Regions from separate parts of the Hyphomicrobium sp. DY-1 genome, predicted to be linked through region 2. Evidence: riboswitches for the same ligand, from Rfam matches in the RefSeq annotation. Region 2 holds a riboswitch; the other holds the start of a gene.
The links. A riboswitch is a leader RNA that binds a small molecule or an ion and turns the genes downstream of it on or off. The one in region 2 is predicted to bind fluoride.
Positions count from the first base shown of each region.

Region 1: it holds a riboswitch for fluoride, as region 2 does, so the genes downstream of both, RLW41_RS16740 (methanol/ethanol family PQQ-dependent dehydrogenase) here and crcB (fluoride efflux transporter CrcB) in region 2, are expected to answer to the same signal.

Region 1 covers NZ_CP134870.1:3,458,902-3,466,266, reverse strand. The annotation lists gene RLW41_RS16750 (MGMT family protein) at 1-344, opposite strand, end outside; gene coaD (pantetheine-phosphate adenylyltransferase) at 354-857, opposite strand; gene RLW41_RS16740 (methanol/ethanol family PQQ-dependent dehydrogenase) at 1,098-2,918, opposite strand; fluoride riboswitch at 3,150-3,212, opposite strand; gene RLW41_RS16735 (c-type cytochrome) at 3,400-3,774, opposite strand; gene gyrA (DNA gyrase subunit A) at 4,197-6,947, shown strand; gene RLW41_RS16725 (Crp/Fnr family transcriptional regulator) at 7,162-7,365, opposite strand, start outside.
Region 2 covers NZ_CP134870.1:3,632,961-3,640,325, forward strand. The annotation lists gene RLW41_RS17555 (HlyD family secretion protein) at 1-162, opposite strand, end outside; gene RLW41_RS17560 (hypothetical protein) at 390-512, opposite strand; gene RLW41_RS17565 (ABC transporter ATP-binding protein/permease) at 1,412-3,217, opposite strand; fluoride riboswitch at 3,465-3,527, shown strand; gene crcB (fluoride efflux transporter CrcB) at 3,579-4,010, shown strand; gene RLW41_RS17575 (molybdopterin-containing oxidoreductase family protein) at 4,038-6,065, opposite strand; gene RLW41_RS17580 (hypothetical protein) at 6,502-6,918, shown strand; gene RLW41_RS17585 (glycosyltransferase) at 6,944-7,365, opposite strand, start outside.

The DNA of each region.
Region 1 (7,365 bases), 170 kb from region 2:
GGCTCTTCAGGTGCCTTTGCAAGCAAAGACTCGTCGTCGAACCCCGAGATCATGTGCCGTTCGAGATCCTGGACTATTCCGGCCGGCGAAACCGTCACGCCCTCTCGCACCAGCCGCGCAAACTGCTGATCGCGATGCGGTCCGCGCCCGATGGCGCCGCCTTTGGCGACCACGCGATGCCAAGGCACAAGATCGCGTTCGTCTTCGGAAAGCTGCCCCATGAGCGTGACGACGAGTGGTGCGGGAACTCCGAGTTCACTCGCAAGCCTGTCGGATGAGGCAACTAGGCCAAGCGGAATTTTTCGCAACAATTTCAAAAGTTCGGCTTTAACGGGGAGCACCATATGAGTGCCTTAGCGAGGTTTGGCGGCCTTCGCCTTGAGGCGCTTCAGCACGCCTTTCGAAACGAACGGCGAGGGATCGCCGCCCATCGTCGCCACAGCCCGCACGAGGTTCGCCGCGATGTGCCGCACGGCAGGAGACGCCGCAACATAGACCGTCTGGATTTCCGGCGCCATTTCGCCGTTCATCCCAGCCATCTGCATTTCATAATCGAAGTCGGTGCCGTCGCGCAGACCGCGAATGATGATCGATGCCTTGTGCGTCCGCGCCGCATCGACCGCCAGCCCCGAAAACGTCACGACCACAATCTCGGTCTTAGTCGCCTCGACGATTGGCTGCACTTCTTCTTCCAGCATCGCAACGCGTTCGCTGTCGTCAAACATCGGCGCTTTGCCCGGATTGACGCCGATGCCGATGACGAGCCTGTCGAGCAACCCCGCGGCCCGCCGGATGACGTCAGTATGCCCAAGCGTCACGGGATCAAACGAGCCGGAATAAAAACCAATGCGAGCCATATGCGCCTTCACCATTCAGGAATGTCCTGAATAGCCTCTGCCCCTCCCCTTGCCCAGAGGGCCAGACGACGTTTCACCAATAGGATGAATAAATCCGCGTGGCATTTCGCAGGACTTAAACGGCGGAGGTGGCCCCGCGATCACATTCGCGCGGAGCCACATCGCCAAAGGACCGGCACGTTCGAAAACGCGCCGGCCAAGTTGCTCGCAGCCTATGACGTTTCTGTCACGGAGGAAGCGCTAAGGCAGCGAGAAGACAGTCAGAGAACCGCCGAGGTTGGTGTAATCCGACAGGCCCGAGTAGCCACCGACGGCACCGAGGCCATCGGTCGGGTTCGTCAAGCCGGCAGCGAGACCGATACCGGCCCAGCCACCAACGCCCGAAAGCACAGCAACGTACTGCTTGCCATCGTGCATGTAGGTCATCGCGTTACCGATGATGCCCGACGGCGTCTTGAACTTGTAAAGCAGCTTGCCGGTCTTCTGGTCGACGGCCTTGAAGTAGCCTTCGAGCGTGCCGTAGAAGGCAACGCCGCCGGCCGTCGTCAGAGCACCTGACCACACCGAGAACTGCTCCGGATCCGACCAGACGATCTTACCCTTAGCGCCATCCCACGCGATGAAGTTACCCATGCGCTCCGGCTTATCCGGACCGGGGAACATCGAAAGCGTGGCGCCGACGTAAGGCTGACCGGCCGTGTACGAGACCTTGAACGGTTCGTAGTCCATGCAGACGTGGTTCGTCGGCACGTAGAACAGGTGAGTCAGCTCCGAATAGGAAGCCGGTTGCTGATCTTTCGTTCCGAGAGCCGCAGGGCAGATGCCCTTCGTGTTAAAATCCGTACCGTTCGCGAACGTCGAGTACTTCTTCACGCGGATCGGACGGCCGTAGTTCGGGCTCGACTTGTCGAGATCGATGCCGGTCGCCCAGTTGACGATCGGATCATACTTCTCGGCAACGAGCGGCTCACCCGTGACGCGATCGATCGTATAAGCAAAGCCGTTACGGTCGAAGTGCGTCAGCGTCTTGTGCTCCTTGCCCTTGATGTTCATCGTCGCGAGCAGAGACTCGTTGATGCCGTCATAGTCCCACTCGTCGAACGGCGTCATCTGGTAGGCCCACTTGGCGATACCGGTGTCGACGTCACGCGCGAAGTAGGTCATCGACCACTTCTGATCGATGGGCTTGCCATCCGGTCCCGCACGCTGAGCCGCGTTCCAGGTCGAGGGATTGCCCGTGCCGTAGTAGATCAGGTTGAGCGCCGGATCGTAGGACATGTAGCCCCAGGTCGAACCGCCACCGATCTTCCACTCATCGCCGTTCCAGGTCTTGAGCGAGGAGTCTTTGCCGACCGGCTTGCCGAGCGACATGGTCTTCTCCGGATCGACGAGGATGTCGGAGTCGGGACCCATCGAGTAGGCGCGCCACACCTTCTTACCGGTGTTGATGTCGTAAGCGGTCAGATGGCAGCGAACGCCGAATTCGGCGCCCGAGATGCCGATGATGACCTTATCCTTGACGACAAGCGGAGCACCCGTGCCCGTCTCGCCCTTCTTCGGATCGCCGTCGACGACCTTCCACAGTTCCTTACCCGTCTTCGCGTCGAGAGCGACGAGGGCGGTGTCGGCCTGATGGAGGAAGATCTTGCCTTCAGCGTATTGCACGCCACGGTTGACCGTGTCGCAGCACATGACCGGAATAACCGACGGGTCCTGCTTCGGCACGTACTTCCAGATGATCTTCTGTTCGTGCGCGAGATCCAAGGCATAGACGATGTTCGGAAATGCCGTGTGGACGTACATGACGTCGCCGACGACGAGCGGGCCGCCTTCATGGCCGCGAAGAACGCCCGTCGAGAACGTCCAAGCCACTTTCAGCTGACCGACGTTTTCGGTGTTGATCTGGTCAAGCTTGGAATAGCGATGACCACTATAATCGCCCGACTGAATGGCCCAGTTATTGGGGTCTTGCGATAGTTTAATCACGTCCTCATTGGCCCAGGCCGGCGACGAAATTGCCAGCAGAGCAACGGCGGCCGTGGAGCTAGCCCACTTCCTCATTACTTCCTCCATGTGCTAGCGTCGCTTATCGCGACGCAGCTGAGCCCACTCGGCCGTCGCCGGGAGGATGAAGGAGTTTCAGAAGAGAGGGGTTGCAAGCGTGGAAAGCTCAACCACTCGACTGTCTCCTCCATCCCCCCGACTTCTGAGTTGATGAAAGAGACACGCCTCTCCCGTGGCAGGAAAATAGAAACGATCCTACCGCGGCCTCACTCGAAGAATGAGGACATCAACGCAGTAGGAATCATCAGCCATCGGGGCGGTTTTACGGGAGATTCCATTCCCAGGCCGGGAACATTGAGCAATGCAATCACGAAGTCAATGCAAATTGTCACGTCTGCGCGAACATTCGTGATTGACAGTGAGGCCGGCTGGGCCACAGCGCAAATACGACTGGGCGCAAATCAGATGCTGCGGACCGCAAGAATTAAGCAGGCCGAATTCACCGCCCACGGTAAATTCATTCTCCCCGCGCGCAAATTCACTTCGGATTGCTCTTCAGAAAATCGATGATCTGCTTGCGCGTCGCCGCGTCGCCGACGCCGCTGAACGGCTTCATGTTGTTATTGGGAACGACCGCATTCGGGTTGGTGATGAACTTATCGAGCGTCGCCTCATCCCACGTGATGCCTGACGACTTCATCGCATTCGAATAATTGAACCCCTCAGCCGTTCCCGCTTTGCGACCGATAATGCCGTGCAAGGTCGGGCCGAGGCGATTGTCGCCCTCCTTCCACGAATGGCAGGTCCGGCAATTGTTATTGAACGCTTCCGGCCCAACCTCTTCCGCCGCAAACGCCATCTCGATCAGCATCGGCGACAATGCAATTGCACAGCCAGCGAATATCGCGCGCATAACAGTCCTCTCTCCGACGCTGTGCGCCGGATGTTTTGCTTTTTGCAACTTGTTCCTGCTTCGCCAACGCAGTGAACGAAATGCCGTTCCGCGTGAAAAGCCGAGGCCGTCAGCCATCGCGAAAACGCCCGCGGGCGGCCCGTGGAGGCATGCGCCGCGCAGTCTTCAGCGCACCGATTCTGCCACCATTCCACGCCGTTCGCCGCGATCTCGCCGGCGCTTCACGGCGGCAATCGCAACACGCCCAAACATGACTCAATAACCGTTTGATATGAAAGAGATTTTCTAAATTCTGTGGAGCCGTGGCACGACGCCGCGCAGGTGGCATTCGGTTTCCGTTTCGGCTACAGTATAAGCACTGGTTTCCCGTCGGCCGCTGGTGCGTATCACCCCCGCCGATCTCATCCCGGAAAGAGCTGACTTTGACCGACAATAACGACGAAGAAAATCCGTCCGGCCGCGAGCCGAGCGACATCCGCCCGATCTCCATCTCGGACGAGATGAAACGCTCCTATCTCGACTACGCGATGAGCGTCATCATTTCCCGCGCGCTCCCTGACGTGCGCGATGGCTTAAAGCCCGTCCACCGCCGCATTCTCTTCGCGATGAACGAACTCGGGCTCGACTGGAACAAAAAATACGTCAAGTCGGCGCGCATCGTCGGCGAAGTGATGGGCAAATATCACCCGCACGGCAACCTTGCGATCTACGACGCGCTCGTGCGCCTCGCGCAGGATTTCTCTATGCGCGTGCCCCTCGTCGACGGCCAAGGCAACTTCGGCTCCATCGACGGCGATCCGCCTGCAGCCGAACGCTACACGGAATCGCGTCTCGCCAAAGTCGCGGGCTTCATGCTCGATGACCTCGACAACGACACCGTCGATTATCGCGACAACTACGACGGTACGATTCAAGAGCCAACCGTCCTGCCCTCGAAATTCCCGAACCTGCTCGTCAACGGCGCAGGCGGCATCGCGGTCGGCATGGCAACCAACATCCCGCCGCACAACCTCGGCGAAGTCATCGATGCCTGTATCGCCGACCTCGACAATCCCGAGGTCAGTCTCGAAGACCTGACCCAGATCATCCAGGGCCCGGACTTCCCGACGGCTGGCATCATCCTCGGCCGCGGCGGCATTCTCAATGCCTACCACAAGGGCCGCGGCTCGATCATCATGCGCGCACGCGTCAAGGTCGAGAACATCCGCAAGGATCGTGAGGCGCTCGTCGTCACCGAGATCCCCTATCAGGTCAACAAGCGCACGCTGATCGAAAAGATTGCCGATCTCGTGCGCGACAAGAAGATCGAAGGCATCTCCGACCTTTGGGATGAATCAAACCGCGAAGGCATCCGCATCGTCATCGAATTGAAACGCGATGCCGTCGCCGACGTGGTGCTCAACAACCTCTACAAATATTCCGACCTGCAGACGACGTTCGGCGCCAACATGCTGGCGATCAACGGTGGCCGCCCGGAAAGCCTGAACCTCAAGGACTTCATCTCGGCCTTCACGAGCTTCCGCCAGGAAGTCGTGACGCGCCGCATCAAGCACTTGTTGAACAAGGCCCGCGCCCGCGCTCACGTCCTCGTCGGCCTGGCCATCGCCGTCGCCAACATCGACGAAGTCATCAAGCTCATCCGTTATTCGGCATCTCCCGCCGAAGCCAAAGAGCAGTTGATGGCGCGCGACTGGCCCGCGAAAGATATGACGCCGCTGATCGAGTTGATCGCTGATCCGCGCCACAAGGTTTCGGCCGAAGGCACGTATCGCCTCTCGGAAGAGCAGGCCAAGTCGATCCTCGAACTGCGCCTCGCCCGCCTCACCGCCCTCGGCAGAGACGAAATTTCCGACGAGTTGAACAAGATCGCGACCGAGATCAAAGAATACCTCACGATCCTCGCTTCGCGCGCCCGCGTCGTCGACATCGTCAAGGGCGAGCTGCAGTCGATCAAGGACGAATTCGCGACACCGCGCAAAACCGAGATCATGGATTTCGACGGCGACGTCGAAGACGAAGACCTCATTCAGCGCGAAGACTGCGTCGTGACTGTCAGCCACAAGGGGTACATCAAGCGGGTGCCGCTCGCCGCCTATCGCGCCCAGCGCCGCGGCGGCAAAGGCCGCTCCGGCATGTCGACGCGCGACGAGGATTTCGTCACGCAGTTGTTCGTTACCTCGACGCACACGCCCGTGCTGTTCTTCTCCTCGCGCGGCATGTGCTATCGCATGAAGGTTTGGCGCCTGCCGGCTGCATCGCCGCAATCTCCGGGCAAGGCGCTCGTCAACCTGCTGCCGCTGGAAGAAGGCGAAGCCATCACCTCGATCCTGCCTCTGCCGGAGGATTCTTCCACCTGGGGCGACCTTGAGCTGATCTTCGCCACCCGCTCCGGCAACGTCCGCCGCAACGCTCTGGCCGACTTCGAGAACATCAATCGAAACGGCAAGATCGCGATGAAGCTCGACGAGGGCGACCGCATCGTGCAGGTCGCCATCTCGACACCGAACCAGGACGTGCTGCTGACCAGCGCGGAAGGCCAGTGCATCCGCTTCCTGATCTCGGACGAGATCCGCCTCTTCAAAGGGCGTGACTCGACCGGCGTTCGCGGCATCAGGCTCGACGACGGCGACGAAGTGATCTCGATGGCGATCCTCAATCATTTTGAGGCGCCCGCCGAAGAACGCGCCGCTTATTTGAAGCAGGCGAACGCACTTCGCCGCTCGGAAGATGCCGAGGATGCCGAAACCGTTCCGGCAGAGAGCGACGGCGAGGAAGCCAGCGGCGACGCCATCACACTCACGCCGGAGCGCTTCGCCGAAATGCAGGCTGCCGAGCAGTTCGTGTTGACGGTGTCGAACAGGGGCTTCGGCAAGCGCTCCTCGTCATACGAATTCCGCACCTCCGGCCGCGGCGGCAAAGGCATCGTCGCGATGGTCGCGAACGAGCGCAATGGCCGCCTGCTCGCCTCCTTCCCGATCGGCGAGAACGACCAGATCATGCTGGTGACGGACGGCGGCCAGCTGATCCGCTGCCCGGTGCACGACATCCGCATCGCCGGCCGCAACACGCAGGGCGTCCGCATCTTCAAGACCGACGCGGATGAAAAGGTCGTCTCGGTCGAGCGCATCACCGAGGAAGAGGCCGAAGAATCGCAGGAAGCCGTCAGCGAGTAATCGCTTCACGCCACAAATGTCATGCTCGGGCTTGTCCCGAGCATGACTGAGCGGAAGCGCAACGACACCTCAGGCACGACGTCGCCCCGGCGAAGTCCGTCGTAGACGGCCGCCTCCGCGGCCATGACGATTTTGGAAGTGGAACGCCTTCCACATCGGTCATCTCAGCCAGCAACCAAAGACGACAATCATCGCGTTGCTGAAAGAAAGCCCGTCAGCGGATAACCGGCAACCGTCCGTTGCCATGAGCAGCGACGATGGCTTCGCTCATCGGGCAGCGTTCCATCAGCGCCCGCCAGTCGCGCACGACGATCTGGAAGCGTCCACGGCGCTCGATGATCCGCGCCGTGTTGAAAGCCGAGAACGTCCGCGAAATCGTATCGGCATTGAGCGACAGGTAGTCGGCGATGCTATAACG
Region 2 (7,365 bases):
CGTGTTTGCAGGATCTTGATCGGGCAAAGCGCTCGGCGCGGGCGCAATCGTTTCCCTTGCCGTCGGGACCATGCTTTCAGACTTCGCTGTCTCGTGCGCCATTACGTGCATCGTTTCGGGCGCCGCCTCGGTTGCGACGACGTCGGTGGCTGCGGTCAACATAGTCCACATCTCCATCTCGGCTCTTGCCAAGATATAAAAGAGCACTCACCAGCTCAGCTATTTAACCTTTGGCGCTGTTGGCCATACGTTTGGAAAGACCAGCTATACGTGTGTTTAATGACGTGCCCGTTTTGCGCCTACGTCGGCGAGAATGAAGAAAAGGGGCGCGCCTTTCGGCGCTCCCCCTCCGAGATGCATCTTCTTTTGTAGGCTTATGTCTTGCGGTTTTACCGGATCACGAAACACTGTGCCGTGCCGGAGGTCTTGAAATCACCGTTGCAATGGGGCGATGCGAATGCGCCCGAAACACCAGAGACCAGAAGCGCCACTGCGAGGATTGCGACTTTCATTTTCATATCTTCAATTTACCCGAGCGCCGTTTCATTCCTGACTGGATGGCGGCGCTGTTAAAAGCGATGCATTGGAGGTAAGTGCGATCGGCGCCCATTCCATAATCTCTAGGTATATGGGGCAGATGGCCCATGGGATTGTTCGTCGGCGGCATACCGGAACGTTCCCTCGGCAGGCTCACCAAATCTCAAGATGGTTTGGTTTAAGCTCTTGCCGCTGCACAGCGGGCGAGGCGACCACCGCCTCGCCGCCCGGCGCTGGTTATGCAGCGGGGAGCAGTCAACCAGCACCGTACCGGGACCGGCTACACATGTGTGTTGTCGGTCTCGGGTTCCTTCATTGGTGCATGGATGAGCCGTTACCCCGCCCGGATCAGCCTCGGCGAGAGGATGCGCGGGAGATGGTTTCCAAGTTTTAAACCTAAGGAAGATTTACGAACACTCGCGCAATTGCTCCGAATGTAGAAAACATAAATGCCGGAGTTGCTGTCGTGTCGCGGAGCCAAAAGCTCATTCGGCAAAACAAAACGGCACAGGCTCGCTTGTGCCTGCGCCGTTCGCGGAAGGAGAGAGGAAAGGGCGATCAGACGCGAAGCGGCGAAGTGTTGCCGTCTCAGTGCACCGCCGCGATCGCGATTTCCGTGAAGAGAAGCGAAAACAGCAACACGCCAGCAAACATGCCGAAAAAGCTTTGTCCGGTCGGTTTCATTGTCATTCTCCCATTCGGGCATTGTGGCTAATGGAAGTCCTACGCGTCGCTTAGCCACCTTGTCATGAGATGGGGGCTTTCAGTTGGCGAGCAACGGCGTCCTCACGCACTTGTGCGCGTTTTGCCCTTACGGATTGGACAGCTTTCGGATAGGGCTGCCGAGTTTCGGGATTGGGGCTCGGCGATAAGATTACTCCGCGGCGGCAACGCTCTTTGGCGGTGCCGGGAGCGCCTGTTCCTCGTCGCTCGCGCTTGCGGAGACGTGAACGACGCGGTCGTGAAGCGGCAGCAGCGACGAGCGATGGCCGATGGAAACAATCGCGGTATCGGGCAGTTTGTTTCGTATCGCGGTCAGGACGCGCGCTTCGGCGGCTTCGTCGAGTGCAGACGTTGCCTCATCGAGGAAAAGGATATCCGGACGGAGCAGAATGGCGCGTGCAAGCGCGACGCGCTGCTGCTCGCCGACCGAGAGGATATTGTTCCAGCGCTCGACGACGTTAAGAGATGGTTTCAGGTGTTCGAGGCCCGTAAGTTTTAGGATGTCGGAGATTTCTTCGTCCGACGGCTGGGCTTCCGTCGCCGGGTAGGTGAGCACGCTATGGAGCGAGCCCAGCGGGAAATAGGGCTTTTGCGGGAGCGCGAGGAGGCGGGCGCCGGATCTGGTGAGGATCACACCCGTCGCGTGAGGCCAGTAGCCCAGAATGGTGCGCAGCAACGTTGTCTTGCCGGCGCCTGATGGAGCCATCAGGAGCACCGACTCGCCCGGTTCGATATCGAGATTCACCGAGTTCAACAGCTTCTTGCCGCCGGGCGTTGCAAGCGAAATGCCGGCAAGGCTCAGCACGCCGTTGGCATTCGTCGTGCCCATCGAGACGGCGGATGTCTCGCTCGCCGTCGAGGCGAGCTGCATCTGATCGGAGAAGCCGGAAAGCCGGTCGACGACGGCGATCCATTCCGCCAGATCGGTATAGGAATTGACGAAGAACGACATCGACGATTGCACCTGGCCGAACGCGCCAGCCGTTTGCGTCATGACGCCGAGCATAATTGCGCCTGCGAAATAATGCGGGGCCATGATGAGGAACGGCAGCACGACGGCGATCTGATTGTATCCAGTCGTGAAGAATGTCAGAAATTTCTGGCGCCGCATGATGTCGTGCCAGTTGGTTACGATATCGGAGAAACGATCGCGCAGGATATTGCGCTCGGCGTTCTCGCCGCGCAGCAATGCGATCTGTTCGGAGTTTTCGCGAAGGTGCACCAAGCCGAAGCGAAAATCGGCTTCGCGCCGCTGGCGACTAAAGTTGAGGCTCGCCAATGTGCGGCCGATGAGATGCGCTCCGACGCTGGCCACGAGCGCGAATATGGCTGCGAGCCAGACGAGATAACCATGGGCGCCGATGTGATATCCTGCGATCTGCAGCGGAACCTCGGCTGAAATTCCCCACAGTATGATGCTGAATGAAACGAGGCTCGTGATCGACGACAGGAAGCCAATGCCGAGAGAGAGCGTTCGTCCGATATAAAGTGCGATGTCCTCAGCGATACGCTGGTCGGGGTTGTCGGCTGCCTCGCTGCGGAGACGCATGCGGTAGTGGGTGCTGTTCTGGAGCCAGCGGTGAACATAGCGCTCGGTCATCCAGCGCCGCCACCGGATCTGCAGCCATTGATTGAGATAGAGCTGATAAACCGACGAGATAATGAAGGCCGCGGCGATCACCGAGAATATGGCGAGCTGGTGCCAGAAGGCGCCGACGTTTTTCGTCTGAAGCGCGTTGTAGAACTCGGCGTTCCAGCTGTTGAGCAAAACGGACAGCCCAACCTGGCCGAATTCGATGGCGAGGACGACCAAGAGAAGGCTGCCGCCGATCCAGCGTTCCGCAACGGTGAATTTCAATCGGGAGCTGATGCGAACGACACCCGAATCTTTCGAGAAGAAGTAGGGCGTCGTCAGTTGCCAAATCGCGCTCAGGCGCGAGCGCGTATCATTCCGCATCACAATTCCACATCACGGTTGCTTTGCATCCTCAGCGGGCCAGCTGCGGTTTTGAACCATCCGCAAGGCCGTGTGGCTCCTCATTTCGTCGAGGGTGGCGCGAGGCACATTTCCGGAGGGTGGCCAGAACCTTAATTATTTGCAAGCGTTGGCGGGATGCGACGCGACTTGGCTGAGGTTGTCAAACGCCGATGCACTCGTGACGCACACAAGCTAGTTTGGGCCGCCCGGAAAATCGTGTACTTGAGTAAGCGATGGGGATGGGGTTCCCCCGATAACCGCCATTGTGGCTGATGACTCCTACGATAGCCGTTTCCGACGGGAGACGGCCGTTGGCTGAAATGCTGAAGAGGAGCCTCAAATGAATTTCACGACATGTCTGGTCGTTATGTTCGGCGGAGCTATCGGGACCTTGTGTCGGTATGCCGGGTCGTATCTTGCCCTTCCGATCAGCGGCACGCTGCCGTGGGGCACGATCCTTATCAATATTGCCGGGTCATTTATCATAGGCTTTTTCGGCACGCTGACCCTGGCGCATGGGCGTTATCCGGTCAGCGAAGAATTCCGCCTGTTCGTGATGGTGGGGATTTGCGGGGGCTTTACAACTTTTTCGTCATTCAGTCTGCAGACACTCGATCTTCTCCGCTCGGGCGCTATCGGGCGCGCTGCGGTCAACATTGGGTTGTCCGTCGTGCTTTGCATCCTGGCCGTGGCGGCAGGGCACTTCGTCGCCGCCTACTTCAACGCCGGCGCAACGGAAATTGCGCAGACGACATTGGAAGAAGACGCCTAGGGCGTCTCCTTTCCTTCGGCGCAGGGGTCAAGTCGCGATCTGGGACTTCGCCAGCGTGACGTTGATGCTGTGCACGGCGCAGCTTTGAGCGAGGTCGGCTTTTTCTCCGGGGTTGAGGACGTTGATATTGGCTCCGGAGGCTGATGCTTTCGGCCATTGGCCTTTGGGCGCCAGCAGCACGCCCGCTGGAACCGCCGATGAAATGCCAACACTCAACTCGATGGAGCCGGTCTTGCTGCTCACCTGCAACCGGTTCCCGGATTTGACGCCGATCGTTTCGGCGTCGGAGGGATTGAGCCAAGCTTCGCACATTTGCAGACGGCGGGCGATCTTGCCGTCATTGGCGTAGCTGCTGTTCATGAGCCATTCGGAGGCAGGCGACAGCATACGGTATTCGCCCAGAGCCGGACGGCGCTCCGATAATGGCGCAGGGGCCGACGGCAATCCGGCCTCGACAAATTGCGTGCCGGTCATTTCGATCTTTCCTGACGGTGTGCGATAGTCGTGTGATGCAAACTGAACATTCGGGTCTTCGGGCACGTACATCGTGCCTGCGGCTGCGAGTGTTTTGAAATCGAGTCCTGGGCGAGCTTGGCTCAGAATCGTTTCGATAATGACATCGTCGGTTTCATGCAGCTCAGGATCGGTGAGACCCATTGCGGCTGCAAGGCGCCGAAAGATCTCCTGATTGGGGAGCGCGTCTCCTAGCGGCGGAAGGGCTGCAACCTGTGCCGAGACGGAATGGGTAAAATACGACATGACGACATCGTCGAATTCCAGAAAACTCGCCGCGGGCAGAACGAAATCCGCGTAGTCGGCCGTATCGGTCTGGAATAGATCGACCGTGACTTGGAGAAGATCCTCGCGCCTCAGCGCCTGGCGCAATCGCGCCTGCTCCGGGCTCGAGGCCGCGATGTTGTTATTCCAGGTGAAGAGCGCTTTCGTCTCGCCGCTTTCGAGCCGCGCCGCGAGATCCATATGGCTGACGGATTGGGGATCGGCGTTGAGATGCGAAGCGGAAAGATAACCGCCGTCGACGCCTCGGGCGTCCCAGCCGTTGAGATAGAGGAAACCGGCGCCGAGCTTTCCGATGTTGCCCGTCGCAGGTGGCAGCAGGCCGACCGAACGCATGGCGTTGCCGCCGAATGTCTGGCGCTGGAAGCCTTGTCCCATCCATAGTAGCGATGGGCCGTCCGCGTAGAGCAGCGCCGCTTTTTCGATGAGGGCCGCAGGAACGCCGGTCGTTGCCTCCGCCCAACTCAATGTGCAAGCGTCGAGTTGCGGTTCGATGTCGTCCCAGCCGATACAATGGCGTGCAAGAAAATCGCGGTCGAGCTTTCGGGCCGATTTGATGACGGCGAGCATCGCGAAGGCAAGCGCCGCGTCGGTGCCGGGAAAGAGCTGCAGATGAATGTCGGCCGCTTCAGCCGTCGCGTGGCGGATCGGATCGACGACGATCGTTGGGACGCCGCTGCGCGCCACCCAGTGCTCATGGACGTGAGGCGCTGAGGCTGACGGGTTCGCCCCCCAGATCAAGACGCATTTGCTGGAACTGACCGTGCGTGGGTCGAAGCCGCGGGTCGATTCCCCGAACGCGAGTTGAAGCGCGACGTGGCCCGCCTTGTTACAGACCGTGTCTGGGTCGACTTCAGTCGCTCCAATGCGATTGAAGAAACGCAGCGGAAACAGCCCGGCGATCAGCGAGCACGTTCCAGTGTAATGGGTTTGCAGGATGGCTTGGCCGCCGTCGGTCGCGATAATGCTGTGCAGCCGTTGCGCGATCTCCGATATGGCATCATACCAGGAGACCTCGTCAAACTGTCCCGATCCTTTCGGGCCGACGCGCTTCAACGGAGTCGTTAGCCGATCCGTCTTGCTGCGCCACACGCCGTTGTAGGCAATCGAGCACTTGCCGCAAAGCTTGCCGCGGCTCATGTCGTGATTGGGATCGCCGACAACCGACACCGCGCCGTCGCTCGCCATTTTTACGATTATGCCGCACGCGTCGTAACAGTCCCGGGGACACGTTGTCTTGACGATTGCCTGCGTTGCCATTGCGCCGAACCTTCCTGGAAGCGTAGAGCCGCTTCAAATCTAGTCCGGAATTTCAGCGCTGGTAAAGGCTTTCGCGTTGGGCGCAAGTGCGGGATCGGCGAGGGATGATCGGAGCTTAGGTTATGCATGAATGCACCGCACGATGACGCTTTATCCGGCAGTTGAGGCATCCAGAGCAGGCAGGCTCGCATCGTGTTGCGTATCACCCGGGAGCGCCAGATGGACTGACGGTATGACCCCGCGTCGCTCGCAATCGAAGGTGCGATGATTTCAGGCCTCCGGGACAATTGCTGTGTCCGTGGCGAGCTTCTGTGTTCTGCATCTTGCTCGCCTCTGCTCTGCGGGAGGTTTTCTGGTGCGGCTTGTCGCAATTGCGTGATGCCATGTGCTGCTATTCTTGGCGAATTGAGTCGATTCTTTTTTGCCGGGAGCCGTGATGCGGGGACGCTTGGTTTTTCCCGCAGCTTGTCTCGCGTTCTGTCAGCTGCTGTGGGGATGCGCGATCGAAAACGCCGACATTGCTTTGCGTGGGAAGTCGGAACTGGTCGGTCTTCGTGAGCGGGACGTTTTGATGTGCGCCGGGCATCCGACGAGCGAGGACAGCATACCCGGCGGCAAGATCTGGATGTACGAACACGGACAGGCGACCGGCGGCTTCACGGTTCAGCCGGTCATACCGCTGGCAGGAGCGCAACTCTCGGACCCCAACAGCGGCTATTGCCGCGTCCAGTTCCGCTTCTCAGGCGGCAAGGTCGCCGAGGTCTCCTATGCGGGCGCGACGAGTTCCTGGGGCCGCAAAGACGCCGTTTGCGCGCCGATTATCCGCAACTGTCTCGATTATCGGGGGCGGTAGGTAGCGCCGTTTCAAGACCAGACCGCTACCTGAACACGCGCGCGGCGAGCGCCTTGGCGACGAGGTGCGGCTTGATCTGGGTAACGGCCGTCGACGCCTTGCCTGAAAAGATGAGCTGAAGGACCTGAGCTTTGGTTTGCTCCGTCAGCTCGAATTCCAGTCCGAAGCCGTTTGTCGTCGATCGGCGGATGTGGGCGTCGACGTCGATGCCGGCGAAGTGGGCGTTGACAGTACTACCAATCGGAAGCGGCGCATTGCCGAGAAGATGCATGCCGCTCACAGATATATCGGATGCGCGATAGACGGCGCTCGAAGTTTTCGCCGACAACCTGACAGGAAGGTCCATCTCGAAGCGCTGACCGGCGCGCCGCTGTTGCTGCTCGCTACAGACGTAGCAGCAGAGCGTGAGCACGACGATGTTATACCAGCTCCAGAAAAGAGCGATGG